DNA from 3 places in the Pseudarthrobacter sp. HLT1-7 genome. Region 1 is predicted to be linked to each of the others. Evidence: predicted binding sites of a transcription regulator. Region 1 holds the regulator's gene; each other region holds the start of a gene.

Region 1 (9,669 bases):
CGCCCCCGCACGCGCCATGATCTTCGACTCGGTCTACGACACGTACCGCGGTGTGGTCACCTACGTCCGGGTGGTTGACGGCATGCTGCATCCCCGCGAACGCATCCAGATGATGTCCACCCGTGCCACCCACGAACTCCTCGAAATCGGGGTCAGCTCCCCGGAGCCCACCCCGTCCAAGGGCCTCGGCGTCGGCGAAGTGGGCTACCTCATCACCGGGGTGAAGGACGTGCGCCTGTCCAAGGTGGGTGACACCGTCACCAATCTGGCCAAGCCTGCCACCGAATCACTCCCCGGCTACGCGGACGCCAAGCCGATGGTCTTCTCCGGCCTGTATCCCCTGGACGGCACGGACTATCCGGTGCTCCGCGATGCGCTGGAGAAGCTGATGCTCAACGATGCCGCGCTGGTGTACGAGCCCGAGACGTCCGCCGCGCTGGGATTCGGCTTCCGGGTGGGTTTCCTGGGCCTGCTGCACCTGGAAATCACCCGGGAGCGGCTCGAACGGGAATACAACCTGGACCTGATCTCCACGGCCCCCAACGTGGAATACGAGGTGACGCTGGAGGATAAGAAAGTCGTCCACGTCACGAACCCCAGCGAGTACCCCAGCGGTAAGATCGCCGAAGTCCGCGAGCCGATGGTTTCCGCCACCATCCTCGCGCCGAACGAATTCGTCGGCGCCATCATGGAACTGTGCCAGAGCCGGCGCGGTGTAATGGGCGGCATGGACTATCTTTCCGAGGACCGGGTGGAAATCAGGTACCGTCTGCCGCTGGCCGAAATCGTCTTTGATTTCTTTGACATCCTCAAATCCAAGACCCGCGGCTACGGGTCCCTGGACTGGAAAGCCGACGGCGAGCAGGCGGCCGATCTGGTCAAGGTGGATATTATGCTCCAGGGCGAGCAGGTGGACGCTTTTTCCGCGATCACCCACCGGGACAAGGCCTATGCCTACGGCGTGATGATGACGGGCAAACTGCGCGAACTAATTCCGCGGCAGCAGTTCGAGGTACCCATCCAGGCTGCCATCGGCTCCCGGATCATTGCCCGCGAAAGCATCCGCGCCATCCGCAAGGACGTGCTCGCCAAGTGCTACGGCGGTGACATCACCCGGAAGCGCAAACTGCTGGAAAAGCAGAAGGAAGGCAAGAAGCGCATGAAGATGGTGGGCCGCGTCGAGGTACCGCAGGAAGCATTCATCGCCGCACTCACCACGGACGAGTCCAAGGACAAGGCCAAGAAGTAGCGGTGCCTGCTATGACTGCTGCCGCAACGCAGGCCGGCCCGGGCAATGCCTAGCGCACTTCCGCTGGGTGACCCGGCGCCGTCGGACGGGCTCCTGCCGGCGCAGGCGCTGGAGGGCGCCGCGGCCCGGGCTTTCGGGCTCTACGTGCACATCCCGTTCTGTGCCGTCCGCTGCGGCTACTGCGACTTCAATACCTATACCGCCACGGAGCTCGGCGGCGGGGCATCCCAGGACGCCTACTCCGGCACCGCCGTCGCGGAAGTCGACTTCGCGGCGGAGGCCCTGAAGAGCAGCGGCCTGCCGCCGCGCCCGCTCAGCACGGTCTTCTTCGGCGGCGGGACGCCCACGCTGCTGCCCGCGGCGGACCTCGCCCACATCCTCGCCGCCGCGATCGCGGCGTGGGGCCTGGCGCCCGGCGCCGAGGTCAGCACCGAAGCGAACCCGGACTCCGTCACGCCCGAATCCCTGAAGCTGCTCGCCGCCGCCGGCTTCACCCGCGTCTCCTTCGGCATGCAGTCGGCGGTCCCGCACGTGCTGAAGATCCTGGACCGCACCCACACACCCAGCCGAGTGCCCCGGGCGGTGCAGTGGGCCCGCGACGCCGGCCTCGCCGTGAGCCTGGACCTGATTTACGGCACTCCGGGGGAGTCGGCCGAGGACTGGCGCTACTCGGTGGAAACGGCACTGTCCTACGGCCCGGACCACATCAGCGCTTACGCGCTGATCGTCGAGGACGGCACCAAGCTCGCCGCCCAGATCCGCCGCGGCGAAGTTCCGGGAATCGACGACGACGACCACGCCGCCAAGTACGAACTGGCCGACGAACTCATTTCCGCCGCCGGGCTTGCCTGGTACGAGGTCAGCAACTGGTCCCGCACCCCGGAGCAGGCCTGCCGCCACAACCTCGCCTACTGGCGGGGGGATGACTGGTGGGGGATTGGTCCGGGGGCGCACTCACATGTGGGTGGCGTGCGCTGGTGGAACGTCAAACACCCCACCGCCTACGCAAACCGGCTGGGTTCCGGACTCTCGCCCGCCGCGGGGCGGGAGACGCTTGATTCCGCGACCCGGAACGTGGAGCGCGTCATGCTCGGGGCCCGGCTGAACCCAGGGCTGGAGATCTCCGGCCCTGGCGGGCTGGGGGACACAGGTCGCCACGCCGTCGCCGGACTCATCGCCGACGGCCTCGTGGACCCGGCCGCCGCCTTCAAGGGCCGCCTGGTGCTGACGCTGAAGGGACGGCTGCTCGCCGACGCCGTGGTGCGCCGCCTCCTGCCCGACTGAGGCCGTCAAACGTGGGCCCACGCCCGCAGGGTTCCCTGGCCGGGCTTGCGAGGTTAGGGTGCGGGTGGGGACTACTTGATCCAGCGAAGGTTGAACTCGTAACGGTGCGGCTGGCCCCGGTTGACGTGGATGCCGGCCGCTACCGAGAAGCACGTCACAGCAATCCAGATGACCGTGGCGAGCACGGCGAAGACATTGCCCACCACCGGCACGAAAACCAGGAGATTGGCGATCACCGCGGCGATCGTCGGGGGCAGCGTGAAGTTGAGCGCCTCCTTCGACTCCTGCGCCGTGAACGGGCCGCGGTCCTTGAAAATCAGGTAGACCAGCAGCGACGGAACGCAGCCCAAAATGCCGCCAAAGTGCGCCAGGGTGGCCCACTGCCGGTCCTCATTTGCCGTCAGCGGCAGCGCATTTGCGGGAACGCCTTGATAAGGGGGTTGGCCATGGCCGGCCTGGGTGCCCGGCTGTTCGCGTGCGTTATCTGCCACGGGTTCGTCCTTCGGATTGCGGTGATGCCTTGGAGCCTGGAAGTTCGCAGGCCGCGGTAGAAGCGCAGCCGACGTACCAAGAATACGTGCTCGGACGGCCAAACGAAGATCAGGGTCCGCGAACGGTGCTGCCCGGCCGCGATCGCGCGGTGAGAAATGTCAGGGCACGGTGAGGAAGTCGATGACCTCTTCGACCCGGCCCAGCAGGGACGCTTCCAGATCGGCGTAGCTGCGGACGGCGCCGAGGAGCCTCTGCCAGCCCAGGCCGACATCCTCCTTGGTGCTGTGCGGCCAGCCGAATGCCGTCAGGATGCCGGTCTTCCAATCCACGCCGCGGGGGATCACGGGCCACTGCTCGATGCCCAGCACTGCGGGCCGGATGGCCTGCCAGACGTCCACATAGGGGTGGCCGACGATCAGGACATTGCCCTTGGCCCCGGGCGAGGCCATTACGGCGTCGGCAATCCGTGATTCCTTGGACTCAGGCACGAGGTGGTCCACGAGCACGCCGAGACGGCGGCCGGGACCGGGCCGGAATGCCGCCACCGCGCCCGCGAGGTCGTCAATGCCGTGCAGTGGCTCGACGACGATGCCCTCCACCCGGAGATCGTCGCCCCAGACCTTCTCGACGAGTTCGGCGTCGTGTTTTCCTTCCACCCAGATCCGGCTGGCTTTGGCGACTTGGGCCCGCTGGCCCCCCACCCGGACCGAACCGGACGCCGTGCGCGTGCCTCCCGCCGGTACCGGGGCGGGCCGCGGCGCCGGCGGCGTCAGCCGGATCGGCCGGCCTTCCAACAGGAAGCCGAAGCCGAGCCGGAAGGACCGCGACCTGCCCCGGCGGTCCTCCAGCGCCACAACATGCATCCCGCCGGACTTCTCCACCCGCGTGACGGCGCCGACCCAGCCGGACTGCACGTCCTCGAGCACCATGCCGCGTTCCACCGGTACCTCGGGCAAACGGGTCTTGGCGGGGGCGGACAGGTCCTGGGGGCCCCAGTTCTGGTACGACATCTGTTACACACTGCTTTGCGCTTGGAATGATAGGGCGGGGTGTGCCCGAAAACACGAGCCCCGGGAACAACGCCTGGAGCGAATTCAATGCTAACAACGCGGCGACTCATATTAGACTTGTTAGCACTAAGGCATGTCGAGTGCTAGCCGCGGGCCGCTCGGGCCCGGCTGGAAACGAACGGCCGGGCCCGCTGCCCGGGCCGGCAGCGAATGCAGGACCGTCGATTGGAGGTGCAGTGTGAGTGAACCGCGCAAACTCGAAGTGCTGCGCGCCATCGTCGAGGACTATGTCCACTCGCGTGAACCCGTCGGATCCAAAGCGCTCGTGGACAGGCACCACCTGGGCGTGTCCAGCGCCACGATCCGCAATGACATGGCGGCACTTGAGGATGAGGGCCTCATCACGGCCCCGCACACCAGCGCCGGACGGATCCCCACAGATAAGGGATACCGGCTCTTCGTGGATCAGATTTCCGCCGTCAAGCCGCTCTCCCAGGCCGAACGGCGAGCCATCCAGGCGCTGCTGGAGGGATCCCAGGACCTCGACGACGTCCTGGACCGGACGGTGCGGCTCCTTGCCCAGCTGACCAACCAGGTCGCCGTCGTGCAGTACCCCCACCTCAGCCGGGCCAGGATCCGGCACATCGAATTCGTCCTGCTCGCGCCCCGTAAGGTGCTGGCGGTCCTGATCGCTGATACCGGCAAGGTGGAGCAGCGCGTGATCGACGTCGGGCAGGACGTCGGCGACGAGGCCCTCGCGGAGCTGCGGACCCGGTTCCTGGGCAGCCTCTCTGGCACCCCGTTGAACCTGCTCCCGCAGTCGCTGCTCGCCGTCATCGCCGGCTGTCCGCCTGTCCGGCGCAGCGCAGCCCAGGCGCTGGCCCGCGGGCTGGAAGCCCTTGCCATCAGCAGCCGCGAGGAGCGGATGGTCATGGCCGGGACCGCCAATCTGGCCCGGTCCACCGTGGACTTCCCGCTGAGTATCGGCCCGGTGCTGGAAGCCCTCGAGGAGCAGGTGGTCATGCTCCGCCTGCTCAGCGATATGGCGGCGGACCCGCGCGGCGTGACGGTGAGCATCGGCCGGGAGAACCCGTATGACGGGCTCGCGGAGGCATCGGTGGTCGCGACGGGGTACGGGCCCGATGCCACCGCCAAGGTGGGCGTGCTGGGTCCCACCCGGATGGACTATCCCACCTCCATGGCCGCCGTCCGTGCGGTGGCCCGCTACCTTTCAAGGATTCTCGGGCCCTGACGGACCGACACCAGACTTCTTGCCCCCAACAGGTAAGTACAACCAGGAAGAGATACAAACTTTGAGCAGCCATTACGACGTTCTTGGAGTCTCCCGCGAGGCAACGGGAGAAGAAATCAAGAAGGCTTACCGCAAGCTGGCACGGAACCTCCACCCGGATGTGAACCCGGGGGAGGACGCCTCGGACCGTTTCAAGTCCGTCACCCATGCCTACGAGGTGCTCTCCGATCCGCAGAAACGCCGGATCTATGACACCACAGGAAACGAGAACGGCACCGACAACGGCTTCGGCGGCGGCAGCTACTCGGGCCAGGGATTCGCCTTCCAGGACATCTTCGAGACGTTCTTCGGTGCCGGCGGCCAGGGTGGCCCGGCGTCACGGATCCGCCGCGGCCAGGACGCCCTGATCAGCGTCCGGATCGACCTCCGCGACGCGGTGTTCGGCATCAACAAGAAGCTTGAAGTCGACACGGCCGTCACCTGCCCCACCTGCGAAGGCTCCTGCTGCCGCGCCGGCAGCCACCCGGAGCGCTGCGACATCTGCGGCGGCAGCGGCCAGGTCCAGCGCGCCGTGCGCTCCATCCTCGGCCAGGTCATGACGGCGGCCCCCTGCGGCAGCTGTGAAGGCTTCGGCACCGTCATCAAGGACCCCTGCAACGAGTGCAACGGGCAGGGCCGGATCCGCAGCCGCCGTTCCCTCACGGTCAAGGTCCCCGCCGGCGTAGCGACCGGCACCCGCATCCAGCTGTCCGCACAGGGCGAGGCCGGTCCTGCCGGCGGACCCTCCGGCGACCTGTACGTGGAGATCCGGGTCAACAACGACGCCACCTACGTCCGCGACGGCGACGACCTGCACGCGAGCCTCAACATCCCCATGACAGCTGCCGCTCTCGGCACCGAGCTCAACCTTGATACCTTTGACGGCCAGCACGGCATCGACGTCAAGGCCGGGACCCAGTCCGGCGAGGTCATCACCCTGCGCGGCCTCGGCGTCACCCACCTGCGCGGCTACGGGCGCGGGGACCTCAAGGTCCATCTGCAGGTTGACACCCCCGCCAGGCTCGACGCCGCCCAGGAGGACCTGCTCCGGCAGCTCGCCAAGCTCCGCGGCGAGCAGTTCACGGAAGGCAAGCTCGCGGCCAGCGGAGGCGTCTTCGCCAAGCTCCGGGACCGGCTCGGTAACCTGTAACGGTGAGCAACCCGGTCTTTTTCGCGGCCCCGGGAACCCTTGACCGGCAGGTCCCCGGTTCCACTTTCGTCCTCGACGGCGCCGAGGCCCGCCACGCGGTCACTGTCAGGCGACTCGCGGTGGGGGAGAGGGTCGACATTGCCGACGGCGCCGGCCGGCGCCTGACTGGCACTGTCACCGCCGTCGCCGCCGGTGAGCTGACGGTGGAATGCAGCGGACTCACCGTCGAGTCCCGGCCGGTCATCCGGCTGGTGCTCGTACAGGCCCTCGCCAAGGGCGACCGGGACGAGCTCGCGGCCGAGACCGCGACCGAGCTGGGGATCGACGCCGTCATTCCGTGGCAGGCCGAGCGCTCGATCGTGCGCTGGAAAGCCGAGCGGGCGGCCAAGGCCCACGCCAAGTGGCAGTCCGTCGTCACGGCAGCAGCCAAGCAGGCGCGCCGTGCCTGGATTCCTGACGTCCGGTCCTTGGCCGACGCCGCCGGTCTGCAGGCGGCCGTGGCTGCGGCTGATCTCGCCGTCATCCTGCATGAGGACGCGGTGCGTCCCCTGCGTCCGGTGCTGGAGGCCTGGCAGGCGCGCCTCGGCGACCGGCCGCCAGGCGAAGACACCAACGGCGCGCTCGAGGTTTTGCTGATCGTTGGGCCCGAAGGCGGCATCAGCCCCCGGGAGGTGGCCCGGCTCTGCGACGCGGGTGCCGTGACCGCCCTACTGGGGCACCACGTGCTGCGCTCATCCACCGCCGGTCCGGCGGCCACCGTGCTCGCGAGCGACATCCTGGGCCGTTGGTAGCAGGAGACGCTATTGGACGCTGAACCCGCGGGTATCAGCAAACAGGCCCCGGGCCGGGTTGCCGTCCCCAAGCTGGGCAACACTGATTTCGTAGTTTCCCGGACCCAGGTTCACTGACAGGCTGAAGGCACCGGACTGGCCGGCCTCCGCCGAGGCGGCCGCGGTGCCGTTCAGGTAGGTGGTCTTGGCGCTTCCGTCGATCCGGAAGATCTCCCAGCGGAGTTTGCCGCCCGGGGCGGTGCTCCGGCCGGAGACCTTGACGGTGCCGTCCTCCACTGGAGTGCCCTCCTGGGGATCAAGGATCCACACCGGGGCGACCAGGCCCGCGCTGCGCGACATCGGAGTGCCGAGCCTGACACGGTTGAAAGCGACGTAGTCGGTGTGCCCGTCCACGAGCACCACGACCTGGACCTGCTGGCCGGAGTCGATCAGGCCCGCGCTGGCGGCGGCCGCCGTCGCGGTGTAGACGAGTTGCTGGATGGCCCGCTCGGCCATCGCGGCGTCGACGTTGGCGTTGAAAGCGTCAGCCGAGACGTCCACCGTAATCACGTTCTTGCCGGAAATGGAGCTGGCAAGTTTCTTGGGGTTCTGCCACGGGGTGAAGAAGTCCGGATCCAGCGGCTTCTGGGACATCATCACCCGGAGAGCCTGTGTGACAGGGTTTTCCTGCTCCGGAACATCGCGGAACTCGCGGTACAGGAAGGTATTCTCGTCGCTGCGGCCGATCCAGTACACCGGAGCCTTATTGGAGGCCTGCGTGGTCTCCAGCGGCGCGCTGGTGCTCGGGGCGCCCGGGGAGGCCGCGCCGTTCAGGACCGAGGGGGTGCTGGGGTTGCTGCTGCCGGGCTGGGGAGTGACTACGCAACCGGACAGGCCGAGCGCCGCTGGCAGCACCAGCAGCAGCATGCCGGACCGTATCCGCCTGCCGGCTGCCGTCTGTTCAACTCCACGCTGCCTGATTGCCGCTGTCCTCTTCTGCTTGTCGATCCTGCTTGTCGATCCTGCTTGCCGTCGGGCGGGACCGCTGTTCCGTGGCCCGTCCGTCCTGGCAGCGGCCGATTTCCAGCATGGCACAGCGGCGCGGTACGGCACCGTGGTTTGGGACCGGGCCGGGGAACTGCAACGGGAACGATATGAGGCCGATACGAAGTTGATACCAAAAACCGGGAACAGGGCCCGACGGCGGCGACCAGTCCGGCCCGGCGGCGGCCGGTGCCGCCTGCCGCGGCGCCGTGCGGCGCGCCACGCTGGCGTAAGATGGGAGGACCCTGAGGGACCGGAACCAGGAGGCGGACACCGCCGTCGGGCCGGATCAGGGGGACAGACTATTTCCGAGCTGGAGGGGACCAGAGGCCCGCGGGCCAACACCATGACTGAAGCAGCGAACAGCAAGGCCCGGATCAGCGCCGGAGGGCGCCCCGCAGGAGACTTTCCCCACTCCCTTCCAGGGCTGCGGACGGAGGTGGTCCTGTTCGACAACTCCGACCAGATGGTCCAGTCCCTCGGCAGTCATGACGAAGCCCTCCGTTTCATCGAGATCCAGTTCCCCGCCGTCGACTTCCATGTCCGCGGGAACGAGCTCTCGATCAGCGGGCCGGCGGCGGACGTGCCGCGGATCATGCGGCTGCTCAATGAGGTGCGCGAGCTCGTCGCCAGGGGCACGGTGGTGACCCCCGCCGTGCTCAAGCAGCTGGTCTCGCTGCTTCGCAGCCAGTCCCTGCAGAACCCGGTCGACGTGCTCACCCACAACATTCTCTCAAGCCGGGGCAAAACGATCCGCCCGAAGACGCTGAACCAGAAGAACTACGTGGACGCGATCGACGCCAACACGGTGATCTTCGGGATCGGCCCGGCAGGAACCGGCAAGACCTACCTGGCGATGGCCAAGGCCGTTCAGGCATTGCAGCAGAAGGAAGTCAGCCGGATCATCCTGACCCGTCCCGCCGTCGAGGCGGGGGAGCGGCTCGGGTTCCTGCCCGGCACGCTGAGCGACAAGATCGACCCCTACCTGCGGCCCCTTTACGACGCATTGCACGAAATGATGGATCCTGAGTCCATTCCTCGGCTGATCGCGGCCGGCACCATCGAGGTCGCCCCGCTCGCCTACATGCGCGGACGCACGCTGAACGATGCCTTCATCATCCTCGACGAAGCGCAGAACACGACGCCGGAGCAGATGAAGATGTTCCTCACCCGGCTGGGGTTCGGCTCCAAAATGGTGGTCACGGGTGACGTCACCCAGGTGGATCTGCCGTTCGGGACGCGCTCCGGGCTACGGATCGTCGAAGGAATCCTGCAGGGCATCGAGGACATCAACTTCACGGTCCTGGACGCGTCCGACGTCGTCCGTCACCGCCTCGTCGGCGACATCGTGAACGCCTACGGCGTCTGGGACGAGATTC
Region 2 (10,848 bases), on a different contig from region 1:
CGCCGGGAGCGGGGTTCGATGCTTCCCAGGGTGCCAGCCACTCGCTGTTGCGGGTGCGGACCTCGGTCCATGCCTTGCGGTCGCGGTAGCGGATCGGCCGCAGGACGAGGTCACCGCTTTCCAGCGTGACCGGCCAGTTGAAGCCCGCCATGGGAATTACTTGGTGAGGCTCGGAGCGAGGCTAGAGGCGAAGCCGGGCAGCCATTCACGCAGGCCGGGGCCCAGGTCCTCGCTGTCGCAGGCAAGCTGGACGCAGGCCTTGAGGTAGCTGAGCTTGTCGCCGGTGTCGTAGCGGCGGCCGCGGAACACGACGCCGTAGACGCCGTAGCCTTCGCCGTCGCCGGAGGAGAGCTCCTGCAGGGCGTCGGTGAGCTGGATTTCACCGCCACGGCCGGGTTCGGTGCGTTCCAGTACTTCAAAGACCGCCGGGTGGAGGACGTAGCGGCCGATCACGGCAAGGTTGGACGGTGCGTCATCGACGTCGGGCTTCTCCACGAGGTGCTTGATCCGGACGTACTCCTCACCCCTGATCGCCTCGACGTCGGCACAGCCGTAGGCGCTGATCTGGGCGGGATCCACCTCAATCAGGGCGATGACGGATCCGCCGGTCTTGGCCTGGACTTCGATCATGGTGCTGAGCAGTTCGTCGCGGGCATCGATCAGGTCATCGCCGAGCAGGACTGCGAACGGCTCGTAGCCGACGTGCTGCTTGGCGCGGAGGACCGCGTGGCCCAGGCCCAGGGGATCGCCCTGGCGCACATAGTGGATGTCGCCGAGGTTACTGGCAGCCTGGATCGACTCGAGCTTGGCGGTGTCCCCTTTGGCTTCAAGGGTGGCTTCAAGCGTGGGGACACGGTCGAAGTGGTCCTCGAGCGCGCGCTTGTTGCGTCCGGTGATCATCAGGATGTCGCTCAGGCCGACGTTGACTGCTTCCTCGACGACGTACTGGATGGCCGGCTTGTCGACGACGGGCAGCATTTCCTTGGGCATGGCCTTCGTCGCGGGAAGGAACCTGGTGCCGAGGCCCGCAGCGGGGATGACGGCCTTGCGGACGGGAGCGTTGGGTGTAGTCACTGGACTAATCTAACGGAGGGACCAAAACAATAGGTAATCATTCCAGCCGCCGGGGGGCACGCACTCCCGGCCTTCGCCAGATGGAGGTACGGGCCGTCATGGCGTCCAAGGAAGAGATCCGGTCCAGCCACCGCGCCCGGCGCGCCGCCCTGTCGCCGGCTGAGCTGGAGAGCGCAGGGGTGGGCCTCGCACGCCACGGCCTGGCCTGGGCCTCCGCGGTTGTTGCTGCCGCAGTTGCCGCGGTTGCTGCGGGCGCTAACGTGCCCGCCACATTCGCCGCCTATCTGGGCGTGGGGTCCGAACCGCCCACCCTCCCCCTGCTGACGGCGCTGCACGGCGCCGGGCACCGGGTGCTGCTGCCGGTCTGCGAGCCCGCGCTCGAATTGAGCTGGGTCTTCTGGACGCCGTCGTCAGGGTTTGTCCGCAGCCGCTACGCCCCCATCCAGGAACCTGCCGGGGAACGCCACGGCACGGCGGTGATGGGGGACGTCGCCGGCATCTTCCTGCCGGCCACCGCGGTGGACCTCGCCGGCAACAGAATCGGGCAGGGCGGCGGCTACTACGACAAGTTCCTCGCGGCTCTGGATGCCGTCCTGCCAGCGCGGCCCACGCTGCCCGACGACGGCGCGTTCCCGCCGCTGCCGACCGCAGCCGTCGTCTTCGCCGGCGAGGTGCTGCCCGCCGGGAGCATCCCGGCGGAGTACTTTGACCGCAAGGTAGCTGCCGCCCTGACACCGGCCGGGCTGATCCGGTTGCTGTAAACGCCCTCGGGAGACCCCGCCTCCCGGATGATAGAATTAGCACTCAGGCCCTGCGACTGCTAAGGGACGGAACCTGTCGGCGGATATGTCGGCAGTGATCCTGACCGGGCAGCACGGGACCTGCTCGTTTGTCCTAGAGGAGGATTTCCAGTGCCCACCTACGCATACGCCTGCAAGGACTGCAGCCACAACTTCGAGATCGTGCAGTCATTCACCGATGGCTCCCTCACGTCCTGCCCCGAATGCCAGGGGACCCTGCGCAAGAAGTTCAACAGCGTCGGCGTCGTCTTCAAGGGCTCCGGCTTCTACCGGACGGACTCCCGTCAGGCCAAGGGCAGCGCCGTCGCGCCCGCACCGGCAGCTACTCCCGCAGCAACGCCCGCGGCTGCTTCCGCTTCCGCTTCTGCTTCCTAGGCCGCGCCACTGCGCGGTGGACGCCAACTTGTCCACATAGGCACTTGCACGCCTGCCGCTTGGCAGATCCGCTGCGTAGCGTGGCGGTATGTCCCCCGTTTCCAGCCGACTGCACGGTCCACCCACACACCCCGGGCGGACCAGCAGACCGCCCCATCTGCCTCAACGTCTGCCGCAGCGCCGGCGCCTGAGCCGCTGGCTGAACCGCAACCGGCGTCTCGCCGTGGCCCTCCTGCTATGCGTCGCCGCGGGCCTCACGGTGCAGCAGCTGACTCCCGAGCCTGCAGACACCGTGACCGCCTTCGCTGCGGCCAGGGACCTGCCGGCCGGCAAGACACTGGCAGTAGATGACCTCACGGTACTGAACGTCCCCCGCGGCGTTGTGCCCGGCGGCAGCTTCAGCACCAGCGCCGAGCTACAGGGCAAGCAACTGGCGGTTGCCTTTCGCAAAGGCCAACTGCTCACCGATGCGCAACTGCTGGGGCCCGGGCTGCTGGCCGGCAGCCCGGCAGGATCCGCCGCCGTGCCGCTCCGAATGGCGGATCCGGCGTCAATCCGGCTACTCTCCCCCGGGCAGCTTGTGAACGTAGTGATGACGAGCGGCAACGGCTTCGAACAACCGGCGGTGTCCCAGCTTCTGGCCGCGGCCGTGCCTGTGCTGTGGACCTCCGAGCACGGCGGGGAGGCGGGCCAATGGCTGGCCAGCGGGGAACCGGACGGCCTTCTGGTCGTGGCAGCCGACCCTGATCAGGCGCGGCGGCTCGCCGGGTCCTCCACCCAGGGAAAGCTGTTCTTCGTCCTCGTCACTGCCGTTCCCGGGTAGGCTGTCCCTCCGGGACTCCCCCGTGAGGTGATTAGCCCCAGTGCGGAGGTTTCTGCTCCTGGAGCCAGGAATCGTGGTCGTACCCGCTGGGCCGGTCGCCCCAGCGCCGGGGATCGTCTTCGGTGGCCTTGTTGGGCAGCACATCCTCGGGGACCGTGGCCTGGGCTGCCGGCTGGCGTGCCGATTCCAGTGCATCCTTTCGGTCGCCGGTGTCCCGGCCGTGGGTGTCCCAACCTTGGGCGTCCCAACCTGGGGCTTCCCGGTTATGGGTGTCCCGGCCCCTGGCGTCGCCGCTGGCAGCGTCGTTCCCGCTATCGCCGTCTGCGCTCATGCCGTCGGTCTCCTTGCTTCGGTGATCCGTTCCGCGTCCGTCCTCGATGTCCGGCCAGTCCGAGCGCGCTTGGAACCACTGGATCCGCTCCTGCGCGTCATTGCCGGCCAGGTTCTCGACGTCGTCGTCGAAGAATCCCGGCGAGGTCCGGTTCCTGCTGGACACTGCAGGCTTTTCCAGGCCCAGGTAGCCGCCGATCCGGTCGGCGCACGCGGAAGGATCGGTGAAAACCTCTATGGTCCATAGCGGCATGTAGCGCCAGCCGAGCCGCTCCAACAGCTGGGGCCGGAGCCTGCTCCGTTCCCGCACGGTCAGCCGCCGGTATTGCTCGGTGCCGTCGGACTCGATGGCCACCGGCCGGGGAACGTCGGCGTCGTCCTGGCCCATAGTGCTCAGCGGGTCGGCCGCCGCCACCATATTCAGGGCCCCGTCGTACTGGTGCCAAACCCGTGCCCCGCGGGCACGGAGCCGGTCACCCAGGTCCGCCACGAGCGGGTCCGCACCAAGCGCCTGCTCGCTGGCGGCGGCCCGCGAGGCAGGGCTGCCCAGATCGGAGTTGCCGGCGATTTCACGGTCCAGGAGCTCATAGAAGTCAACCGCGCCGTGGCTTAGCCTCGTGACGTCAAGGTCCTCGGGACGGAAGCAGCTGAGCACGTGCAGGGAGCGGCGTCCCCGGGTCATCGCGAGGGCGAACTTGGCGCGGCCGCCCTCTGCGGACAACGGGCCCAGGCTGTGGAGCGCGCGCCCGTGCGGGGTGCGGCCATAGCCCGGGGAGAAGATCACATGGTCGCGGACCAGGCCCTGGGCACGTTCCAGGTCCACCACGCGGAAGGATTCGTCCCCCGCGGTGAAGAAGCTGGCCAGCAGCGGGTAGTTGGGCAGCTGCAGCCGGATGGACTCGCCGATCCGGGCGGCGTGGCGGAGGCTTCCGGTCACGACGGCGAGCGACGTCCGGGGCCGGAGCCTGGCGTGTTCGAAGACGAGCTCAACGGCCCGGTTCACCTCGGCCACTACGGACTCGACGCCGTCCTGGTCCGCGCTGGGCAGACCGGTGCCGTCCGGCAGGTATTCCACCGTCAACGCCCGGTCCAGGCCGGTCGCGGACTGTCCCTCCGGAAGCCGGCGGAGCCCGCCGTCGTAAAAGGATCGGCTCAACTGCCGCACAAGGTCTTCGTCGACCGCGCGGTACACGGTGCGGAGGTTCCAGACGGGCAGTACGCGGGTGAGGGCCTTGTAGGCGCTCTCAACGCCCTGGTGCGAGCTTTCCCCCGCGGCGAGCCGCTCCACGCCGACAGTAAAGGTCCGGGGGCTGGCAATCCGGTCGTCGCCGAAGGCAATGACCTGCGTCGCGCGGGCGATGGACGGCAGCACGGCCTGCAGGGAGGTCGCCTCGGCGTCGAGGATGACGACGGCGTCGAACCTCTGCTCCACCGGAAGCACGCCCGTCATCAGGTACGGGCTGACCGACCACACAGGCACCAGCATGGGCAGCAGCTCCGGGGCCTGTCCGGTCAGGGCAGCCAGGGTCACGCGGCCGTCCTTGAGCAGGCTCCGGAGCAGGTCAGCCTGGCGCGGGTTTTCCCCGATGGCGGCCCGCCAGCGTTCGGCGAGCTTCCATCGCAACCTTGCAGCACCGCTCGCGATGTGGGCGTTGTCCGCGAGGCGGTACTCCGCTTCGAGCTGGCGAAGGGCGTCGCCGTCGGACATGGCGAGGTAGTCATCGCCGCTGATCATGGCTTCCAGGGCCGACTGCCACCAGGCAAGTTCGAGTTCCGCCGCCACCGACTCGGCAGGCACTTCGCGTTCCGCGAGGTCGGAGAGCAGCTCACCGAGGCCGTGCTCGCGCATGTTTTCGACCAGGAGCGTCCGCTCCGGCAGGGTCTCGAGGGTGCCCGTGTCCGCCACCAGGCGTTCCAGGCGCTCCATCAGTTCCTCATACGGGGTGCCGTGAAGTTCCCCGCCGGCCGCGGTGTGCCGGACGGCCTGACCCAGCTCGGCGAGTTCAGCTTCCAGCCCGCGGTAGAGGGCGATGATTTCCGCGAGGCCGGATGGGACGGCCGGGTGTCGCTGCGTCGTGGCGTACCCGGACCATGCGGCGCGCTGGTCCTGCACGAGGACCAGGGAGCTGTGCAGATCGGCGATGTGCACACCGGGCCGGACGTACTCTTTTGCCACCCGGCGCAGGCGGGAGCGCTGCATGGATGGCATCTCGATGTTCCGTTCGCGGCGCCAGGAAGAGGCGGCGGTCGCGGAGATGAGGTCGTGGACCGGGCGGTCAAAGATGTCCGGGGTAAATTTGTCGAGACTTTCGCGGACCGCTACGAGGAGTTCGATCTGGTCGCCCCACTCGGAGAATGTCTCGCCGAGGCGGATCTCGGCGTGGTCGGCGACGCCGTCCATCCGCCCGCGCAATTCCGGCAGCCTTTCCGCCACGGACCGGGCAACCTGCTGGGCTTCCTGGGTTTCCTTGCGGGTGAGGAGCCGTGCGCCATGCCAGGGGCTCGTGGTCGAGGACCGGCTGAAGCTGCCCAGCTCGGCGGCGCGGCGGAGCCGTCCGGCCAGTTCCTCGCGGTCGCGGATGCTGTCCAGCACGCTGCGCTTGAGCCGGACGGTGGTGGCCGGGGCCTCCGGCTGGATGGAGGTCAGCGCGGCCAGCGACTGCATGGCCTCATACGGGGAGCAGTCCCAGCGCTGGCGGACATTGTGGAGCGACGCTACGTGGTCCCTGAGCGCGTGACGGTGCTCGGTCAGGGTCGCATGAAGGTTGCCCAGCTGGGGCTCGAGGGACTTCTCGTTGCGCACGATGGCCCGCACAAGCTGGCCCTTGAGCTGCAGCGGAGCGGCGTTCCCGGTGAGCTGGAACAGGGCCGAGTCGAGTCCCAGCGTGTCCAGTTGGGCGGAGATTTCGCCCAGGCTGGCTCGTCTGTCCCCCACCACCAGCACGGTTTTGCCTTCATCGACGAGCGCGCCGATGGTGTTAAGGGCCGTCTGGGTCTGGCCGGTTCCCGGCGGGCTGCTGACCACGAGGGAGTCCCCCGCGCGGACGGCATCCACCACGTACTGCTGGTCCGTGTCGGCGTCGAGCAGCAGGAGTTCGTCCGCGGGGTCCCGCTCGTCGGTGCTCGGGAAGCGGCCGGGCTTGAGTTCAGGGACAGCCACGGATTCGCCCCCGGCGGCGCGTCCCAAGGCGGTCACGAGCGCGTTGTTCTCGTTGATCCACGGGTCATCCAGGTTGCCGGAAAGATCGGCGAAGGTGGAAACCAGAAGGTTGTATTCAACCTCGGCGCCGTGGATGGGCTGGATGAGTGTGCCCAGCCGGTCCATGACCGGCTGCGGGTCGTACCGTGCGGTGCTGTACGCCATCCGGGTCACGGCGTTGACGTCGAAGACGATCCCGTGGATGGTCTTTAGGTGGCGGACCAGGGCCGGATTGATCCTGGCCTGTTCGGTGAGTTGCAGTTCGTAGTCGTCTTCGCCCGCGCGCATGGTGAGCGAGATCGCCGCCAGCATGACCGGAGCGGAGACCCGCTGCGGCTTGCCCCCCACGGCAGAGGTCCAAACGACCGTGCCCGCCGAGAAGTAGCCTGCATCAATGCCACGGTCGTTGGCGAGTTCGAAGATCTTGGACCGCAGGTTACGGGAGGCTCCGGCCGCCACGATGTACTGTTGGCGGTCGCGGATCAGGGTGGACAGCCGGGTGCGGCGCCCTGCCATCAGCTGGGCCAGGCCGGACGGATGCGCGTGGGTCAGGTCGATGGAACCCTCAGGGGTCTTGGTGAAGCGCAGCATCGTGTCTGCTCCCGTGACGGGCTTCAGCCCGGACAGCCATTTCCGGAGCTCCTCGGAACCCTCGGGGTGGCCTTGACCAACTGACACTGCTGCCTTCTTTTCTGTGCTCGCGTGTTTTGTACTCGCGCGGGACGTCCTGGACCATACCGGCATGCTTTCGAGGGTAGCCCGAATCCGGCCCCGGTGAGAGTCCGCAACACTGGCGGGACCCAAATTGGGCCGAATTCACAGGATCCCGGCTCCGGCCCAAACCCGGTCCGGAGACTCCTGGCAGCCCGGACACGAAGCGGCCGGCCCCCAGCGGAGACCGGCCGTGTCACGGGCCCATTTACCGGCCCGTTTACGCCGGCGCTATTCCCACTCGATGGTTCCCGGCGGCTTGCTGGTCACGTCCAGCACCACGCGGTTGACCCCGTCCACCTCGTTGGTGATGCGGTTCGAGATCCGGGCCAGCAGATCGTACGGCAGCCGTGACCAGTCCGCCGTCATGGCGTCCTCGGAGGACACAGGGCGCAGCACGATCGGGTGGCCGTAGGTGCGCCCGTCGCCCATGACACCGACGCTGCGGACATCCGCCAGCAGCACCACCGGCATCTGCCAGACCTCGTTGTCCAGGCCGGCGGCGGTCAGTTCCGCGCGGGCGATGGCGTCCGCCTTGCGCAGCAGGTCCAGCCGCTCCTTGGTGACTTCGCCGACAATCCGGATGCCGAGGCCGGGGCCGGGGAACGGCTGGCGTCCCACGATTTCCTGCGGCAGGCCAAGCTGAGCGCCCACGGCACGGACCTCGTCCTTGAACAGTGCCCGCAGGGGTTCGACGAGTTCGAACTGCAGGTCTTCCGGCAGTCCGCCCACGTTGTGGTGGCTCTTGATGTTTGCTGCACCTTCGCCGCCGCCGGATTCGACGACGTCCGGGTACAGGGTGCCCTGGACGAGGAACTTGATTTTCTCGCCGTGGGCCGCAGCCTCGGCGATGATGGCCAGCTCGGCTTCCTCAAAGGCACGGATGAATTCGCGGCCGATGATCTTGCGCTTGGTTTCCGGGTCGCTGACGCCGGCCAGCGCGGACTGGAAGCGCTCCTGCTCGTTGGCGACATAGAGCTTGACGCCGGTGGCGGCAACGAAGTCGCGTTCCACCTGTTCGGCTTCACCCTCGCGCAGCAGGCCGTGATCCACGAACACGCAGGTCAGCTGGTCACCGACGGCGCGCTGGACGAGGGCGGCGGCGACGGCGGAATCGACGCCGCCGGAGAGGCCGCAGATGACCCGGGCGTCACCGATCTGCGCGCGGATCCGCTCGATCTGCTCGTCGAGGATGTTTCCCGCGGTCCAGTTCGGTTCCAGCTTGGCGCCCTTGAACAGGAAGTTTTCCAGGACCTGCTGGCCGTAGGCCGAGTGCTTCACCTCGGGGTGCCACTGCACGCCGAAAAGGCACTTTTCTTCGTTGGCGAAGGCTGCCACTTCGGCGCCGGCCGTCGTCGCGAGGACCTCGAAGCCATCGGGCGCCTCGTGGACGGAGTCGCCGTGGCTCATCCAGGTGCTCTGGTGCTGGGGCATGCCCGCGAGGATGGAGCGGCCTTCACCGATGATGGTGGTCTCGGTGGCGCCGTACTCGCGGAGTCCGGTCCGGGCCACCTTGCCGCCGAGGGCGTTGGCCATGGCCTGGAAGCCGTAGCAGATGCCGAGGACAGGGATGCCGGCCTCGAACAGCTCGGCGCCGACGCCTGGGGCGCCTTCGGCGTAGACGCTTGCGGGGCCGCCGGAAAGGATGATCGCGGCCGGGTTCTTCGCCAGCAACTGCTCGGTGCTGTAGGTATGCGGAACCACTTCCGAATACACATTCGCTTCCCGGACGCGGCGGGCGATCAGCTGCGCGTACTGGGCACCGTAGTCAACAACCAGCACGGGCCTGTGGGACGTCTGGGATGCAGTGGGAATAGTCACCGTCCCAGCCTACTTTGCGCCGCCGTCCGCCCGCACATCGGGATGCCGGTCCGGCCCCGGAACCGGCCGCCGGGTAAGCGAACTCACACCGGAGCCGGGCCTGGAGGGGAACACGCCGCCGCGGAGGAAGATCAGGGCGGACGACGGCGGGATGCGCCTTGAGCCGGGGGCCGTTCAGTAGCGCTTCGGCGCCTGCGGGTTCGCGGCCAGTTCCGCTTCCACCTCGGCGTGGAACTTCTTCTCCACGAAGAAGGACAGCAGCGGCACAACGCCGCCGAGTGCCAGGATGATGAGCTTGGCAAATGGCCAGCGCATGAGCGACCACAGCCGGAAGTTGGAGATGAGATACACGACGTACATCCAGCCGTGCACAATCAGGACCGCGACGGAGAGGTTCACGCCGCCGAGGACTCCGGCCGGCTCGGCGTCAGCGAATCCTAAGAAGTGGGGCTGCCCGGTGACGGCGTCCGTGCCGCCCGCGAACAGGTACTGGCCGAACGCGTACCGGGCGATGAGTTCCCCGCAGAGCAGAAGCAGCATGCTGCCCGTCAGGTACGCGAGTACCTTGTAGAACTTGAGGGCGGAGCGGATCTGGGCCTCGGTTCCGCCGAAGCGGCGCTTCTTGCCGCGCGCGCTTCCCGTTGCGTTGGACTGCTGCGGCTGGACGGCCGGCTGGGGCTCGATCATGGTTGGACTTTCGGGTCGGTGGGCTGAAGGTTCGGATGCGACTCGGTGGCGCCGCCGGCAGCCCGTGCGCCGGCGGCTTCCTGCTCCTCATCCAGTGCGTCCTCACGTTCCCGGCGGTAGTCGTCCTTGACCAGCCGCCACCAGATGAACAGCGCGAATCCGGCGAAGACAACCCACTCGGCGGCGTAGAAGAGGTTCAGCCAGTTGAACTGCTGGGGCGGCGGCTGGGTGCCGATGTTGAGGGGCTTGAGTTCTCCGCCGGACGCCGCGGCACCGACATCGCTGCCGCCGGCAACCTCGGAGCTCGCGGCGACAAAGCCGGGGTAGCTGCTGATTTCCCAGATGTTAATGATCTCGGCGACGGAGACGGCGCTGGCCCGCCCGGGGCCGGCATCCGTCTTTGCCAGCGGGGCCTCGGAGGGCAGCAGCCGGCCGGTCAGTTCGATGCTGCCCGACGGCGGCCGTACGGCGTCCGCCGGGTCGGCAACCCAGCCGCGGGCCACCGGGATCCAGGTCTGCGGCGAGGCTCCGGCCCCGGTCAGGACGGGCGCATCCTTGACGGCGAAGGCCGCCACAATCCAGTAGCCCTTGGCGCCGTTGTTCAGGCGGCCGGGAACCAGGACCTGCTTCTGCGGATCATAGCTGCCGGTGGCGGTGACCATCTGGTCCGCGACCGAACCGGGGAAGAAGTCCCCCGGCTGCAGCACCGTGGTCAGCGGTTTGCGTTCCTCGGTGGTGGTGGCGACGGGTGCCTCCGGCTGCGTCGAGCGGCCGAACTGCCATTGGCTCAGCAGCACAAACATCCCTGAAATCACGATCGCAAACACGAGGCCTGCGATCCAGCGGGGTTTGAGGGCAGTTTTCAGCACCCCTTAACCGTACTTCGTCCGCATGTAGAACAACGAAACGGTCCTGCCGGGCCCACTTTTCAGTGGTCGAAAAAGACGAGGCTGGAGTTGATGAGTTCCGCGATCACTTCGGGGTCGTAGGCCCGGCGGAGCGACTCGCGGAACGATTCCTTGGACAAG
Region 3 (10,848 bases), on a different contig from region 1:
GCCCGGACAGCTCCCGGTCGATCTCCTTGAGCAGCTCCACGTTCAGCACGGGCTTGCCGTCGGACTTGCGCCATCCCTTGCGCTTCCAGCCCGGCATCCATTTGGTCACCGAGTTGATGACGTACTGGCTGTCGCAGAGGATGTGCAGATCCTCGGCCGCGAGGTGTTTAGTGGACCGGAAGAGGTCCAGGACCGCCATGAGCTCGCCCTGGTTGTTGGTGCCATGCGGCCACCCGCCAGCCCGCCAGCAGCCGTCGTTCACGTACCAGGCCCACCCGGCCGGACCTGGATTTCCTAGAGCCGAACCGTCGGCCGCTGCTGTAATCGTCACTGCTATATCCTGCCAGACCCCGGGCTCTTACCCGACCCTGCCTCACCTCCCCCGGGCACCGGCCCGGCCTTGCCTCACCACGCCTGCGGGACCGCCGCAGCCAGAGGGACTGCCAAAGCGACCAGATGTGAGGGAGCGTCCGGGGACGGGGGCGGGTTAACGCCGACGGCGGCCCCACCCGAAGGTGCGACCGCCGTCGTTGAACGAATAGTTCAGGTGGCTTGGAGCCGGGTGGTTAGAAACCGCCCATGCCGCCCATGCCGCCCATGTCGTCGCCGCCGCCCATGGCCGGGGAGTTCTTCTCCGGCTTGTCGGCCACAACGGCCTCGGTGGTGAGGAACAGGCCGGCAATGGATGCCGCGTTCTGCAGGGCGGAGCGGGTGACCTTGACCGGGTCGTTGATGCCGGCAGCCAGCAGATCGACGTACTCGCCGGTTGCAGCGTTCAGGCCGTGGCCGGCAGGCAGTCCGCGGACCTTGTCGACGACAACACCGGGCTCGAGGCCGGCGTTGAAGGCGATCTGCTTCAGCGGGGCGTCGATAGCAACGCGGACGATGTTCGCGCCGGTTGCTTCGTCACCCGTGAGGTTCAGGTTGGCGAATGCCTTGAGGCCGGCCTGGATCAGGGCAACGCCACCGCCGGCGACGATGCCCTCTTCGACGGCAGCCTTCGCGTTGCGGACAGCGTCCTCAATGCGGTGCTTGCGTTCCTTGAGCTCAACTTCGGTTGCGGCGCCGGCCTTGATGACTGCAACGCCGCCGGCCAGCTTGGCCAGGCGTTCCTGCAGCTTCTCGCGGTCGTAGTCGGAATCGGAGTTCTCGATCTCGGCGCGGATCTGCGAAACGCGGCCGGCGATCTGGTCGGCGTCGCCTGCACCCTCGACGATGGTGGTCTCGTCCTTGGTGACGACGACCTTGCGGGCGCGACCCAGGAGTTCGAGGCCGGCGGTTTCAAGCTTGAGGCCGACTTCCTCGGAGATGACCTGGCCACCGGTGAGGATGGCGATGTCCGCGAGCTGCGCCTTGCGGCGGTCGCCGAAGCCCGGAGCCTTGACGGCGACGGATTTGAAGGTGCCGCGGATCTTGTTGACGATCAGGGTGGCCAGGGCCTCGCCCTCGATGTCTTCGGCAATGATCAGCAGCGGCTTGGAGGACTGCATGACCTTTTCGAGGACAGCGACCAGTTCCTTGACGCTGGAGATCTTCGAGTTGACGATCAGGATGTACGGATCCTCGAGGACCGTTTCCTGACGCTCAGCGTCGGTCACGAAGTAGGCCGAGATGTAGCCTTTGTCGAAGCGCATGCCTTCGGTGAGCTCCAGCTCGAGGCCGAAGGTGTTCGACTCCTCGACGGTGATGACGCCTTCCTTGCCGACCTTGTCCAGGGCTTCGGCAATCAGGGCGCCAATTTCGTTGTCACCGGCGGAGATGGATGCCGTGGCGGCGATCTCTTCCTTGGTTTCGATTTCCTTGGCGGAGGCCAGGAGTTCGCGGGTGACGGCTTCGACAGCCTTTTCGATGCCGCGCTTGAGGGACAGGGGATCAGCGCCGGCCGCGACGTTACGCAGGCCTTCCTTGACCAGTGCCTGCGCCAGCACGGTAGCGGTGGTGGTTCCGTCGCCGGCGACGTCATCCGTCTTCTTGGCAACTTCCTTGACCAGCTCGGCGCCGATCTTCTCGTAAGGATCGTCCAGCTCGATCTCCTTGGCGATGGATACACCATCGTTGGTGATCGTGGGGGCGCCCCACTTCTTTTCGAGGACGACGTTGCGTCCACGCGGGCCGAGGGTGACCTTGACGGCGTCAGCGAGGATGTTCAGGCCCCGCTCAAGGCCGCGGCGTGCCTCTTCATCAAATGCAATGATCTTGGCCATAACGGCAGTAGTCCTTTCGGGACAGTCGTTAAGAATGGACCTTCGCTGCGGTGCCCGCGACGGACGATCCTTCCCCGGCAGCCTCTGTACGCCACCGGGTCGGGGATCTCACCACAACCAGGTATTTCTTTCGCTCCCGGACCGGCTGCTCCACGTCGCGGCCGGTGGAACCGGGGCGTCGTTCTGGCAGTCAATACGCGGGAGTGCTAATTCAATAATTAGCACTCCCCCGGGGAGAGTGCAAGCAGTGGGCGTGCCGGGCGGCCCGGTTTCGGCACCGTACCGGCGCTCTGCCGGGGCACAATTCGCTGTGGGCGATTAACTCCCGCCGCTGCTCGCCGTTTCGCTTCCGCTCATTGTGGCCTTGTTGTCCGCGCCGAAGCTGTAGACAACGTAGTGGGCAGACGTCACGTCGCCGTTCGAATCAAAGTTAATCCGACCGGATTCGCCGTCGTAGTCGGGTCGCTTGCCCGCCCGGACGGTGTCGAGGCATTCCTTGTAGCTCCTGCACACTGCGGCCTCACCGGAGGTCTGGTCTCCGCCGGCCGGCTGGGCCTTGCCGCCGGAGACCGCGATCAGTTTCGATGCGATCGATGTGCCGGCGTCGTCCTCCGCCGCGGCCGCCGCGATCACGGCGAGGTTAACGGCGTCGTACGTCTCGGCGGCGAAGGTCATGTCCCGCAGGCCGGGGACAACAGACACCAGTTCGCCCTGGAAATGCGCGGACGCAAAGATCCCCGGCAGGATCCCCCGCGCGCCGTCGAGCGCCCGGGAGCCGAGCCCGGAGCCGTACTGGTCAACGGCACCGTCGCTGAGGATAAGCTTCTTGCCGGCCAGGCCGACGTTGTTCAGCTCGGCGATGGCACCCTGCGCACCGTCGCGGGCGATGAGGACGACGGCGTCCGGTCCCGCCGCTTTCGCCGCGGCCGCCGCCTGCTGGGCCTGGCCCGGCTTGAATTCAGCGACCGTCACGGGGCCGAGTCCGGCCTCCTTGGCCGCGGCGGCGACAGCGTTGGACACGTCCTTGCCGTAGCTGCCTTCCTCGTACACGACGGCGACTGTTGCCGCGCCGCCGTCCCTGGCGAGCTTGACGAGCACGGAGCCCTGCGCAATATCGGCGGCCGAGGTGCGGAAGTAGTAGCCGTTGCTCTTGTAGCTGCTGAGCCCGCTGGCCGTGTTGGCAGGGGAAATCATGGCGATCTTGGCGTTGGAGAGCACATCGATGGCGCCGGGCGCGCGGCCGGAGTCGGTCGGGCCGATCACGGCGTCCGCTTTGGCCGCGACGAGCGCCTTGGCCTGGGCCACGGTGTCCTCGCTGATCGTCTCGGGCAGCAGTTCCACCGGTCTGCCCTTGTGTCCGCCGGCCGCGTTGATCTCCTTGACGGCGAGTTTGGCGGCGGCCAGCTGGGGTGCGTTGAGAAAGCCCTGCTTGCCCGTGTTGTCAAGGATGAGGCCGATCCGGAGGGTGCCGTCACCGCTGGCGGCGGCCTTCTCCACACGGACACCGCCGGCGGGCCCGCACCCGGTCAATGCCAAGGCTGCAACGGCCGCCGCTGTTACGGCGCGCCCCAGCCGGCGTGCACCCGCCCGGCGTCGGGCGGACACCGGCCGCCCGGATTCCAGTCCGTCAGTGTCCGCTGAGGCGTGCGGGCCGTGCGGTGCGGCGGGAAATATCACTAGGCAGGCCGGACGCTTTCGGCCTGCGGGCCCTTCTCGCCCTCGCCGACTTCCAGCTCGACGCGCTGCCCCTCGTCAAGGGCGCGGTAGCCCTCCCCGGTAATGGCCGACCAGTGCACGAAGACGTCGGCCCCCGAATTGTCCACGGTGATGAAGCCGTAGCCCTTTTCGGCGTTGAACCATTTGACGGTTCCCAATGCCATGATGTCCACACTTTCATTTGGCTGACGAACGGCGCACCACAATGTGCGCCGCGGAATGCAATGCGACGTCCGCAAGTACTGTACCCACAGCATCCTCCCGGAGTGCAGGCCGGGGACCGGCTCGGCTTGCAATAGTCATTCAGGCGTAACCGGACCGGACTACTGGAAGCCGGGCCCCAGCACGACGACCAGCGGCATCTTGAATTCGGCTGACTCCATCATGGTCTGGATGCCGAGCAGCGAGCCCAGTGCCTCGGCGTTACCCTTCTGGGCGGCGCTGCTGTAGAAAATCACGGACGTCTGCTGTCGGACCCCACCCCAGTTACCCATGGGGCCCAGCACCCAGCCCGCGGTGGTGACCGTTCCGCCCGCGCGGCCGGCAAGTCCGGCGGTGGCCGTGCCGTTGTAGATCGCGACCGGCTGGGTCTTGTCGACGACGGCGGCGCTCGCCTTCGGCGGGGCCGACGGCGTCGCGGACGCGGAGGGGGCCGGACTCGGTGCGGCGCTGGCGGGTGCGGCGCCGGAGGGCGTGCCGGTGGGAGCTGCGGCGGCGGCCGATGCGGTGGCACTGCTTCCGCTTTGTTCGGCCGATGCGTCCGAAGAGTTTCCGGCGGAGCTAAATCCGAGCTTCGGCAGAATCAGGAGAGCCACCAGGCCAATGGCCAACGCTGTGGCGCCGACGGCCAGAATGGGTCCGAGACGGCGGCGGCGGGATCCGGCCACTGCACGGTGGACACCCTGGCGCGTGGAGGTCTCCGGGACCCGATCAAATTCATCCCGAGCATATTTGGTCATGGTAGAAACGACGTCCTTGCTGATTTCTTACGAAGTTGCCAGGGCCGGTTTACCGCGCAGGAATCTGCACATCCGGCCATGGTTTTACGCGTCTGAGCCCAAGCGGCGAGCAGTGCGCGCGCGCTGGCGTGACGTACGCAGTCTACGCAACCTCTTGACCAGCATGGGATCGTGCGCCAGGGCATCCTCGGAATCGATGAGCGCGTTGAGAATCTGGTAGTAGTGCGTGGCCGACAGGTCAAAGAGCTCCCGGATGGCCTGTTCCTTGGCCCCGGCGTACTTCCACCACTGCCGTTCCAATGCCAGCATCTGCTGGTCGCGGCCGCTCAGCGGCGCCTCCCTGCCGGTCCCCGCGGCATCTGGCTCCGCCGAGGACAGATGATCCTGCGCTTGTTCGGCCACGACACGCTCCCTGGCTGGATCCGAAAAAAGGTCTTCCCCCATGCTACGGGCGAATAACATGCTTGTCATTTGGGACCCTGCGAGAATGGATCCGTGTTTGATTCAGACGCCCCTCATTCCGAGGCTCCTCGTTCCGAGGCCCGGGACCCCGACGCGCTGTTCGGGCTGGAGCCGCCAGCGGCCGAGGGCGTCGGCTTCGCCGAGCTCGCGCGGCTGCCCCTCGCCGAGCTGATGTCCCCTGATTGGGCGGACGCATTGGCTCCCGTCGAGGGCCAGCTGCGCGACGTTCTGGACGTCCTCGCCGCTGAGGTGGCCGAGGGGCACATGGTGCTGCCTTCGCCGTCGAACGTCCTGCGGGCGTTCAGGCAGCCGCTGGCGGGCGTCCGGGTCCTGATCGTCGGCCAGGACCCCTACCCGACGCCGGGCCACGCCGTCGGGCTGTCCTTCGCGGTGGACGGCGCAACCCGCCCCATCCCGCGAAGCCTCGCCAACATCTACAAGGAGCTCAACGCCGACCTCGGCCTGCCGCCGCGGGTCCACGGCGACCTCAGCCGCTGGTCAGCGCAGGGGGTCCTGCTGCTGAACAGGGTCCTCAGTGTCCGGGCCGGGGCGGCAGCATCGCACCGGAACAAGGGCTGGGCAGCCATCACGACGGCCGCCATCGCCGCCGTCGTGAACCGCCGCAGCGCCGACGGCACACCGGCTCCCCTCGTTGTGATCCTCTGGGGCAAGGACGCGGCATCCGTCACCCCGCTGCTGGGATCTGCCCCGGTGATCGCCAGCGCCCACCCCAGCCCGCTCTCGGCCTCGCGCGGCTTCTACGGCTCGCGGCCCTTCAGCCGCGCCAACAACCTGCTTTTGGAGCAGGGCGACGGCACGGTGGACTGGGAACTGCCGCCGTTTCCGTAGAAGGGCTTCACGGTCCGGCTTCCGCCAGCCATCCTGGCTAGGCTTGGTCCCATGACGTCAGCCCCCGCCGCCACCTCGGCCACCCGGAAATCGCGACCGCAGACCAACCTCACGGTTCTGCGCCGCGAACAACTTTCACCCCACATGGTCAGGATCGTGGCGGGCGGCCCGGGCTTTGCCGGGTACGTCAACAACGGCTTCGTGGACCGGTACGTCAAAATGGTGTTCCCGCAGGCCGGGATCGACTACCCGGATCCCCTGGACCTCTGGGAAGTCCGGGAATCCATGCCGCGCGATCAGTGGCCACACACCCGGACCTACACCGTCCGCTGGGTGGACATGGCCGCCGGAGAGCTCGCCATCGACTTCGTGGTCCACGGCGACGAAGGCCTCGCCGGACCATGGGCGGCCACGGCGCAGCCCGGGGACGCCTTCATCTTCACCGGTCCGGGCGGCGGGTACAACCCGGACCCGGCCGCGGACTGGTACCTGTTCGCCGGCGACGAATCCGCGCTGCCGGCCATCGGCGCCGCGATCGAATCCCTGCCGGAAGACGCCCGGGGACTGGCCTTCCTGGAGGTGGACAGCGACGCCGACATCCAATCGATCGGCGCCCCCGCCGGTGTTGAGCTGCGCTGGCTCCTGCGCCGCGGCGTGCCCGCCGGGGCCAGCGGACTGCTGGTCGCCGCGGTCCGCGATGCGGCCTGGCCGGAAGGCCGGGTGCAGGTCTTTGCGCACGGCGAGCGCGGCTATATGAAGACCCTCCGGGAGGTGTTTTACGCACAGCGCGGGCTGGAACGCGGGCAGGTCTCGCTGTCCGGCTACTGGGCGATGGGCCGGGTGGAAGACGACTTCCAGGCGGAGAAGAAACTACCGATCGGGAAGATCTAACTGGCGAGATCCCACCGGCGAAAGCTAACCGGCGACATCCCACAGTAGGATCCGGCACCAGTGGGCATTTCGTTGGTTCGTCGGTGGGCGGGATAACGGGGGTTAGTTTCTGAGGGGCGCTTCGCTCCGCCGTGGGGACATGTCCATTCTCCGCACCCGGGACTGGGCACAAGGGGCCTATGTCCGCCCGCTGGCCCCGGCGCGGGGCATGTCCCTCTGGGCGGGCGTCCAGACCCGGGGGTATTTTCGTTGACCTGCTCCCTGCTCGAGCGTAGGCGGCCGTTGGCGGCGCTCCTTCCCAGTAGCCGGCCGCCACACCTCCCCCCAGCCCGGGAAAGGCCCGGATTCCCGCGGGCTTGTGGCGCCGGGCGAGGAAGTAACTGGGCAGGAACGTCGCGGCCCGCCGCGTCGGGCGGGTCTCCGCAGGCGTCGGGCGGGTCTCCGCAGGCGTCGGGCGGGTCTCCGCAGGCGTCGGGCGGGTCTCCGCAGGCGTCGGGCGGGTCTCCGCAGGCGTTGGGCGGGCCCTGCGGCGGTGAGCCCGGCTTCGCGCGGGAGGACATGTCCATTCTCCGCACCCGGGACTGGGCATAATGACACAATGTCCACCCGCTGGTCCCGGCACGGGGCATGTCCCTGAGCCGTGCCCTCCCGGCGCTCGGGCCAAGACTCCCGGGCGAACTAACGAGAATGCGCACTAACGGCGCCGGGTCTCCCCACAACCCCGGCGCTGCGGCGGACCGGAACTAACGGCGCCGGGCCCGCCGTCGTTCATTGCTGGACAGGCCCCGTGTGAGCGGTCTAGCGAGCGTGTCGCCGAGCACGATGCCGGCCGCGACGCCCAACACGATCGCCCCGGCGTTGAGCATCCCGCCGGCGCCGATCAGGATCTCGGATTCCTCGATGGTCAGTACATACATGGACCGGAATATAGTGAGTCCGGGCAGCAGGATCAGCGCCGCGGGGACTGCCACGACCAGCTGCGGCGCACCCATCCGGAGCGCCACCACCCTTGCCAGCAGGCCGATGGCGACGGCGGCGAGTGCCGGCGAAAAGCGCGCCCCGATCCCGAGGGCATCTCCGCCGAGCAGCACCAGATAGCCCACCACGCCCACGGCCGCGGTGGGCAGCAGCAGCGTCCAGCTGGTCTGCTCGGTGATGCCGATCATCAGCACCGCGATGGCGATCAGGACGATCACGGCCCACAACGGATACGCCGGCGGGAATGTTTCGGTCACGTCGATGGGCTCCATGCCGGTCATGTCCCCCACCACGAACCCGATGGCGATGCCCGCGACCAACGCCCCAAATGTCAGCATGGTGGAGAGGAACCGGCCGGCCGCCGTGACGGGGAAGCCGTTGATCGCATCCTGCACTGCCGAGACGAGCCGGCCGGTCGGGAGCAGCAGCAGAATTCCGCCGACCACCACGATGGCGGGAGGTATCTGGATGCCTACCGGGTTGCCGAACCGCCACAGGAGCAGCGCGATGAAGGTGACCAGGAAGGAACAGGATGCCGTGATAAAGAAATCCGGTGTGCGCCAGCGTCCCAGCTGCCGGGCCAGCAGGCTGACCAGCAGGTTGGACGCGAACGCGACGGCAGAGGCGCCCGGGCCGCCGCCGAGGACCCCGACGAAGACCGCGGAGAACACCCCGAACGCCACCGTGACCATCCAGCGCGGGAACGGTTTGGCGCTTTGGGTGATTTCGTCGAGCCGGCGCACCGCCTCCTCGCGGCCCACGCCGCCGGCGACGATATCCGTAACCAGGGAGTGCACCTGGGCGAGGCCCGCGTAGTTGTTGGTCCAGGACCGCACGACGCGCAGCAGCGAGATCGGAGTCTGGTCCCTGGGGGCGTAGTTGATGGCCACCGACTGGTTGGTGATGTCCACCTCGATGTTCTTCAGGCCCAGGGCAGCCGTGATGGCGATGATGCTGGTCTCCACCTCCAGGGCTCCGGCGCCGTAGCGGAACATTGACTCGGCCAGGTGCAAGGCGAAGTCGATCGTCTTGCGGGCAGAGGTATCCACTCCGCCCACCTGGATCATCGGGTTGGCATAGGGGCTGCCGGCAAGCCGGTCCACAATACTCATCGGAGCGGTCGGCGGGTTCTCGCCCTGGACCAGCCGGCGCAGCATCCGCTTGGCGGCAGCGTTTTGGTGCACCTGTATGGCCGACATCGGCTCGGTCCTGGGCAGCCCGTCCGTGGGCGGTCTGCGGCGGCCGTCGGCTTCCTTGGTCATTCCGGCCTCCCTAATATCCTGTATGCAGCCGGTTTAGTAGAACTGCTGGCCCGTGCGGCGGGTGTAGAGCTGGCGGGCGACGCGCTCCCCCGCGGCCATCCAGGCCTTGTACTTCAGCGGGCTCAGGACCTGGTCGTAGCAGCCGACAAAGTCCGTGACGGTCTTGCTGAAGCTGGTCTTGAACAGGCCCAGCCCGTGGAACGGGTTGGCCGTGTCCTTAAGCTGGCCGCTCGGGGGCGTGCCGCAGAAGTCGTATTCGGTGCAGCCGAGTGCCTTGAGCTGGTTGATGGCCATCCACTGCACGAGGTGGGAGTCACCGTACTGGCCGCGATTCTGCAGGGAGCCGCCGTCCTTGTAGGTACCCTTGCTGCCGTAGTTGATGACGAAGGCGCCCACCGACGGCACGCCGTTCTCGTGGACGAACAAAAGCCGGCCCTGGCCGCGGGCGATGAAGTTGGTCCAAAACTGGCGGTAGTACCCGTATTCGCGGACCCGGACCTGGGACTTGGCCTCCACCGTGGTGGTCATCAGGGCATACATGGCTTGGAAGTTCTCTTCCGTGGGCTCCGCGTTGTGGACCTCCACACCTTCGCGGAGGGCGCGGCGGACGGCGTTGCGGCCGCGGGAATGAAGGTTACGCAGCAACTGGTTTTCCGCCGGGGAGATGTCCAGCAGGGCCGTCGAGTCGTTGGGCTGCAGGTTGTGGGTCTTGACCAGACCGGCACTCTCGAGGACCCGTCTGGCGTCGTCGGAGAGCACGATGTCCGGCTCGATCTTAATCGCGAAGACCCCCAGCCGGGCACGCTTCACGAACTCGGCGTTGGCCGCCGCGATGCCCGGGATATCCTCGACCGACGCCACATCGGGGCCTTTAATCAGGTACCAGAGCTTGCCCAGGAGCGGAAAGGACTTCTCGAGGATGAGGTTGTAGCTCGTGTAATCGGCGGTCTCGTACACCAGGTGCAGGGGCTTCCAGCCGAAGTGCTGCTTGACCTCGGCAAAGGCCTCCGATTGCAGGAGATTGCCGCCGTTGGCGTTCGCCGTGACGTGGGTATCCCAGTTGGCGATCTCTTCGGCAGAGGCAAAGCGGGCAGTGAAGTCACGCAAGGGTGCGGTATCCAATCATGGCGGTACGAGCGTCGGCGGCATGCGGACATGCAGCTTCAAGTCTATCTGCCCGGCCCTCTGCTCCGGCCCCGAACAGACCCGCTACGCTGGAAGCATGCCGCCTGATCAGCAACCATTGACCGCAGGATCTGGGACCCCGCTACAAGGGCATCGAAAACCTGCGCCCGGAGGGCGCGCGCTGGGCCCCCAGCTGCTGGGACTGCTGGTGTTCCTTGGGGCCTCCGCCCTGGTTGCGGGACTCGGCGGACTGGCCAGTGCCAGCAACGTTGATGGCTGGTACGCCACCGCGGCCAAAGCGCCGTGGTCCCCGCCTAACTGGGTGTTCGGGCCGGCCTGGACATTCCTCTACACCGCAATGGCCGTGGCCGCCTGGCTGGTCTGGCGCCGCCGGGCCGAAGG

The links. The regulator HrcA, encoded in region 1, represses chaperone genes, less so after heat shock. The targets are predictions, from matches to a motif close to TTNGCACTCGNNNNNNNCGAGTGCNAA.
Region 2: AC50X6_RS03465 (FmdB family zinc ribbon protein) is a predicted target of HrcA. The motif match lies at 1,872-1,898, and genes of this name have one in related genera.
Region 3: groL (chaperonin GroEL) is a predicted target of HrcA. The motif match lies at 2,388-2,414, and genes of this name have one in related genera.

What each region holds. Positions count from the first base shown of each region.
Region 1 covers NZ_JBWZCH010000008.1:14,323-23,991, reverse strand. The annotation lists gene lepA (translation elongation factor 4) at 1-1,249, shown strand, start outside; gene hemW (radical SAM family heme chaperone HemW) at 1,295-2,533, shown strand; gene AC50X6_RS09735 (DUF4870 domain-containing protein) at 2,605-3,024, opposite strand; gene AC50X6_RS09730 (DUF3097 domain-containing protein) at 3,184-4,035, opposite strand; gene hrcA (heat-inducible transcriptional repressor HrcA) at 4,274-5,287, shown strand; gene dnaJ (molecular chaperone DnaJ) at 5,349-6,476, shown strand; gene AC50X6_RS09715 (16S rRNA (uracil(1498)-N(3))-methyltransferase) at 6,479-7,267, shown strand; gene AC50X6_RS09710 (GerMN domain-containing protein) at 7,277-8,173, opposite strand; gene AC50X6_RS09705 (PhoH family protein) at 8,637-9,669, shown strand, end outside.
Region 2 covers NZ_JBWZCH010000002.1:270,729-281,576, reverse strand. The annotation lists gene AC50X6_RS03480 (GNAT family N-acetyltransferase) at 1-151, opposite strand, end outside; gene galU (UTP--glucose-1-phosphate uridylyltransferase GalU) at 157-1,074, opposite strand; gene AC50X6_RS03470 (5-formyltetrahydrofolate cyclo-ligase) at 1,173-1,835, shown strand; gene AC50X6_RS03465 (FmdB family zinc ribbon protein) at 1,986-2,249, shown strand; gene AC50X6_RS03460 (RcpC/CpaB family pilus assembly protein) at 2,473-3,072, shown strand; gene AC50X6_RS03455 (AAA family ATPase) at 3,104-7,279, opposite strand; gene guaA (glutamine-hydrolyzing GMP synthase) at 7,544-9,133, opposite strand; gene AC50X6_RS03445 (DUF3817 domain-containing protein) at 9,308-9,820, opposite strand; gene AC50X6_RS03440 (SURF1 family protein) at 9,817-10,689, opposite strand; gene AC50X6_RS03435 (PTS sugar transporter subunit IIA) at 10,749-10,848, opposite strand, start outside.
Region 3 covers NZ_JBWZCH010000011.1:92,648-103,495, forward strand. The annotation lists gene AC50X6_RS12090 (RNase H family protein) at 1-331, opposite strand, end outside; gene groL (chaperonin GroEL) at 567-2,204, opposite strand; gene AC50X6_RS12100 (ABC transporter substrate-binding protein) at 2,523-3,809, opposite strand; gene AC50X6_RS12105 (cold-shock protein) at 3,881-4,084, opposite strand; gene AC50X6_RS12110 (LytR C-terminal domain-containing protein) at 4,244-4,879, opposite strand; gene AC50X6_RS12115 (DUF3263 domain-containing protein) at 4,964-5,281, opposite strand; gene AC50X6_RS12120 (uracil-DNA glycosylase) at 5,375-6,190, shown strand; gene AC50X6_RS12125 (siderophore-interacting protein) at 6,242-7,081, shown strand; gene AC50X6_RS12130 (hypothetical protein) at 7,462-7,617, shown strand; gene AC50X6_RS12135 (threonine/serine exporter family protein) at 7,825-9,321, opposite strand; gene AC50X6_RS12140 (lipid II:glycine glycyltransferase FemX) at 9,355-10,428, opposite strand; gene AC50X6_RS12145 (TspO/MBR family protein) at 10,544-10,848, shown strand, end outside.